Regions from separate parts of the Pseudomonas sp. Sample_16 genome, predicted to be linked through region 1. Evidence: riboswitches for the same ligand, from Rfam matches in the RefSeq annotation. Region 1 holds a riboswitch; the other holds the start of a gene.

Region 1 (2,384 bases):
AACACTGCTTGAGGATCTCGCCATCGATGCCCAGCTCACCGAATTCGTTGACGATCACTGCGATGCGGCGACCCTGAGCGTTGTCGAGCATGTGTCGCAGCAAGGTGGTTTTACCCGAGCCGAGGAAGCCGGTAACGATGGTGACGGGGAGTTTGGCCAGTGTTTTCATCGGATGCCCTTTGGCAAGGTGGCGGGCATACGGGACGAGAACCGGCAACGCCTGTGCGCGCCGGAAGCGTTCGCCACCGGATCACCCCGCCCGGTTGTAGTGAGAATCTGTATCGAGGCAGGTCTCCTGGCTGACGGCGTGCCAGTCGCTTGACTGGCGTTGGCTGCGCCTTCCCGCGGGCTCAGGACTTGAGCGTGCAGTGGCGTGGCAGCGAACATCACCGTTCACAGTTGCGGGGGCAGCCGCGGCATTGACCGCGTTCCCTTCTTAGCTTCGACAAACGCCGAAGAACCTCGAAAGCGCAAGGCTACGCATGGTATTGGGGCGGGTCAATGATCAAGCCGAATCGATCGTTCCCGCGCTTTGCGTCGATCGTTCCCACGCTCTGCGTGGGAATGCCTCAACGGACGCTCCGCGTTCGGCTGTGAAAGGGACGCAGAGCGTCCCGGGCTGCATTCCAACGCAGAGCGTGGGAACGATCAAACGAATGATCAACGCAGAGCGTGGGAACGATCAACTCAAACGAGAACCCTTGCCAATTGACGCCCAACCTCCGCCCATGCTCTCCTATGCATCTTGTTACGGGTGCCCTTCACAGGGTGAAACGGGAAACCGGTGAATCATGTGCTTTACTCCAAGCCATGTCAGTCCGGTGCTGCCCCCGCAACGGTAAGCGAGCGAAGCGTCAGATCCACTGTGCCGATGAGGCATGGGAAGGTGATGCTTGCAGGAACAGGCTCAGGCCTGCGCCCCTCGTGAGCCCGGAGACCGGCCCGCAACACAAGGTGAATACACCATCACTGAATGACAAACCCGCGGTGGGCGGGCGCTGTTCGAAGCTCTGCGCGCCCGTTCGTGCGGGCTTTCTGCATGCGCTTCTGATTCCCCGCTGACAGACCAGAGGGAAACGCCATGTCGATCACCAGCAGCACCGCTCATAGCAACACTGCCAGCGCCACCAATAGCCTGACTCAACGTCTGACCGCCGCTGTCTGCGCGTCGATTCTCGGCGCATGCCTGGTGTACTTCGCCGGTTTCTCGCACATCGAAGCCGTGCACAACGCCGCGCACGATACCCGTCACAGCGCCGCGTTCCCGTGCCATTGAGACCTTCAGACATGATCAAGCGTATTGCGCAAACCGCAGGTTTCAGCGGGCTGCTCGCCGCCCTGCTGCTCACTCTGCTGCAAAGCTTCTGGGTCTCACCGCTGATCCTGCAGGCCGAGACCTACGAGAAATCCGAACCCGCCGCTGTTGAAGCCCACGAACACACCCACTCCGAAGGCGCCGTTGCCGCGCACACCCACGATGGCGAAGCCTGGGAACCGCAAGACGGTTGGCAGCGTGTGCTTTCGACCACTGGCGGCAATCTGGTGGTAGCCGTCGGCTTCGCCCTGATGCTCGCCGGGCTCTACACCTTGCGCGCACCGACCAAAACCTCCCAGGGCCTGCTCTGGGGCCTGGCGGGCTACGCAACCTTCGTGCTGGCGCCAACCCTGGGCCTGCCGCCTGAATTGCCGGGCACCGCTGCCGCCGATCTGGCGCAACGGCAGTTCTGGTGGATTGGCACCGCGGCCTCCACCGCGGTGGGTATCGCCCTGATCGTGTTCAGCCGTCACTGGCTGATGAAAGTCCTCGGCGCGGCGATCCTTGCGGTTCCCCACGTGATCGGCGCGCCGCAACCGGAAGTGCATTCGATGCTGGCACCCGAAGCACTGGAGACCCGTTTCAAAATCGCTTCGCAGCTGACCAACGTGGCGTTCTGGCTGGCCCTGGGCCTGATCAGCGCCTGGTTGTTCCGCCGCAAAAACGATGGCCAATACCGCGCATGACTGAAGTCAGCACAGTGCCGACCCTGGTGGTCGGCCTGGGCTGCCAACGGGGCTGCCCGGTGAGCACGTTGCGCGCACTGCTCGATCAGGCGCTGCAAGCACACCGGATCGAGCTTCATGACATCAAGGCCCTGGCCAGCATCGACTTGAAGCGCGACGAACCGGCTCTGATCGAATTGGCCACGCAACTGGCGTTGCCGTTGATGTTTTTCAGTAGCGAACAACTGGCTGGTTATCAGCCACACCTCAGTCACCATTCACAGATCGCCTTCGAGCGCACCGGTTGCTACGGCGTGGCGGAAAGTGCCGCCCTGGCCTTGGCCGAACAACTGGGCCATGCACCGGCAAAACTGCTGATCCGGCGACAAAAATATGCCCAGGCC
Region 2 (2,384 bases), on a different contig from region 1:
ATAACGAGAACGTACTGAGGTTTGCGCATTGCTGATCTTCCCTATGAATGCCTTGATTTAATCATAGAGAAGCCGGGATGCCGGATGGTTCAACGCTTCAGCCGCGAGCCTCCTTGAACAGCACGGCGATGCCGGGATGATACTGGCCCGCTTCGTTGTGCAGCTTGCGATAGGCGTATGGGAAATACCAGGCCACCGCGCAGGTGTGTTCCTTTTGCAGGTCGTCGACCATGTCCTGGAGCTCTTCGGGTGTGGCGCCATGTTGGGTTTTATGCGGCGCCACGAACAGGCAGCCAAGCTTCAGGTCGCTGGCGTAGCTGATGCGTTTGGCCTCGCTGGTGATGTCTTGCAGCGCCTGGGCGAGGTTCAGATTGTTGACCCGTGGCCAGCGCTGAGTGGCCTGGAGCCAGGCGCGGGCTTCGGTGGTGGCGATGAACAGGTCGGCCCGGCCGTTGCGCTCGCCTTCTTCTATCTGTTTGCGGGTGGGCGATTGCTGGAGGGTAATCATCTCGGCCATCCAGGCCGCGGAGGAGAGCAGGCCTAGGTTGGCTTTTTCGTCCAGCCAATAGGGCGTTTCATTGTCGCCGCGTACAGCGTTGTAGCGATCGATGCAGTCAAACCAGCGCTCCAGCACCGGTCGCAGGAATTCCAGCTTCGGATTGCTGATGATCAAGCCTTGCATGGTGCTCACCCTTATTATTGTGTGGTGTTATGGCTCTTTGATATCACTGCTGAGAGTGTGGCACAAGATCGCCATCAGATTATTGATCGCAAGTGTTATTCACTTGTGCGCCCTGTCTTCAATTGACGCTCCACCCCCAACCCTCTAACCTTCGCGGCTTGTTTCAGGTGCTCTGTGGCTCGGGTCGACAGAGTGAAACAGGGAAGTCGGTGAGCGAGCGCATCAAGGGTGATGAGCCGCAATCCCGACGCTGCCCCCGCAACGGTAAATGAGTGAAAGACTGCGCCTTTGGCCACTGTGTCGACTGACATGGGAAGGCGCGCAGTCAGGCGCAAGCCGCTCATGAGTCCGGAGACCGGCCTGATTCATCCAAGCGGCATCACGGTGGGCGATGCCAGGCTTCTTGCCGTCTATTCTTGTGCCTGCCCGCCGTTATTCATGCCTCAACGGAGAGCTCCCCCATGACTGATACCCCTGATCGTGACGAACGTCATCTGGCGCGCATGCTGCGCAAAAAAGCCGTGATCGACGAACGTATCGCCAATTCCCCGAATGAATGCGGGCTGTTGCTGGTGCTGACCGGTAACGGCAAAGGCAAGAGCAGCTCGGCGTTCGGCATGCTTGCGCGATCCATGGGCCATGGCATGCAGTGTGGCGTGGTGCAGTTCATCAAAGGGCGTAACAGCACCGGCGAAGAATTGTTCTTCCGACGTTTTCCCGAGCAGGTGCGATTTCATGTGATGGGCGAGGGCTTCACCTGGGAAACCCAGGATCGCCAGCGTGATATCGCCGCGGCCGAAGCGGCCTGGGCTGTTTCGCAGGAACTGCTGCGTGATCCGTCCATCGGCCTGGTGGTGCTGGACGAACTGAACATCGCCCTCAAGCACGGGTATCTCGATCTGGACCAGGTGCTCAGTGATTTGCAGGCGCGCCCGGCGATGCAGCACGTGGTGGTGACCGGTCGCGGCGCCAAGCCTGAGATGATCGAGCTGGCCGACACCGTCACCGAGATGGGCATGATCAAGCACGCCTTCCAGGCTGGTATCAAAGCGCAAAAAGGCGTCGAGCTGTGAGTCGCACTGTATGAATAGCGCTCGTCAATGCCCGGCGGTACTGATTGCCGCGCCGGCCTCCGGTCAGGGCAAGACCACGGTCACCGCCGCGTTGGCCCGTTTGCATCGCAATCAGGGGCGCAAGGTGCGCGTGTTCAAATGCGGCCCGGACTTTCTCGACCCGATGATTCTCGAGCGCGCCAGCGGTGCGCCGGTGTATCAACTGGATATGTGGATGGTCGGCGAGCAGGAAAGTCGTCGGCTGTTGTGGGAAGCCGCGGCTGAAGCCGATCTGATCCTGATCGAAGGCGTGATGGGATTGTTCGATGGTACGCCGTCGAGTGCCGATCTGGCGCGGCACTTCGGTGTGCCGGTACTCGCTGTGATCGACGGCACCGCCATGGCCCAGACTTTTGGAGCACTGGCCCTCGGGCTGGCGCGTTATCAGGCGGACTTGCCGTTTGCCGGGGTTCTGGCCAATCGTGTCGGCACCCTGCGTCACGCGCAATTGCTCGAAGGCAGCCTGACCGAAGGCTTGCGCTGGTACGGTGCCTTGTCCCGGGAAACCGGGATCGAATTGCCGAGTCGGCACCTGGGGCTGGTACAGGCCAGTGAGTTGAATGATCTCGATGTGCGTCTGGATGCTGCCG

What was found. A riboswitch is a leader RNA that binds a small molecule or an ion and turns the genes downstream of it on or off. The one in region 1 is predicted to bind cobalamin.
Region 2: it holds a riboswitch for cobalamin, as region 1 does, so the genes downstream of both, cobO (cob(I)yrinic acid a,c-diamide adenosyltransferase) here and D8U69_RS25270 (CbtB-domain containing protein) in region 1, are expected to answer to the same signal.

Annotation. Positions count from the first base shown of each region.
Region 1 covers NZ_RCOB01000190.1:14,712-17,095, forward strand. Annotated here, with positions in the region: gene cobW (cobalamin biosynthesis protein CobW) at 1-169, opposite strand, end outside; cobalamin riboswitch at 268-480, opposite strand; cobalamin riboswitch at 736-961, shown strand; gene D8U69_RS25270 (CbtB-domain containing protein) at 1,082-1,276, shown strand; gene D8U69_RS25275 (CbtA family protein) at 1,288-2,001, shown strand; gene D8U69_RS25280 (cobalamin biosynthesis protein) at 1,998-2,384, shown strand, end outside.
Region 2 covers NZ_RCOB01000197.1:25,678-28,061, reverse strand. Annotated here, with positions in the region: gene D8U69_RS25945 (sorbosone dehydrogenase family protein) at 1-29, opposite strand, end outside; gene D8U69_RS25940 (hypothetical protein) at 98-682, opposite strand; cobalamin riboswitch at 831-1,061, shown strand; gene cobO (cob(I)yrinic acid a,c-diamide adenosyltransferase) at 1,144-1,755, shown strand; gene D8U69_RS25930 (cobyrinate a,c-diamide synthase) at 1,766-2,384, shown strand, end outside.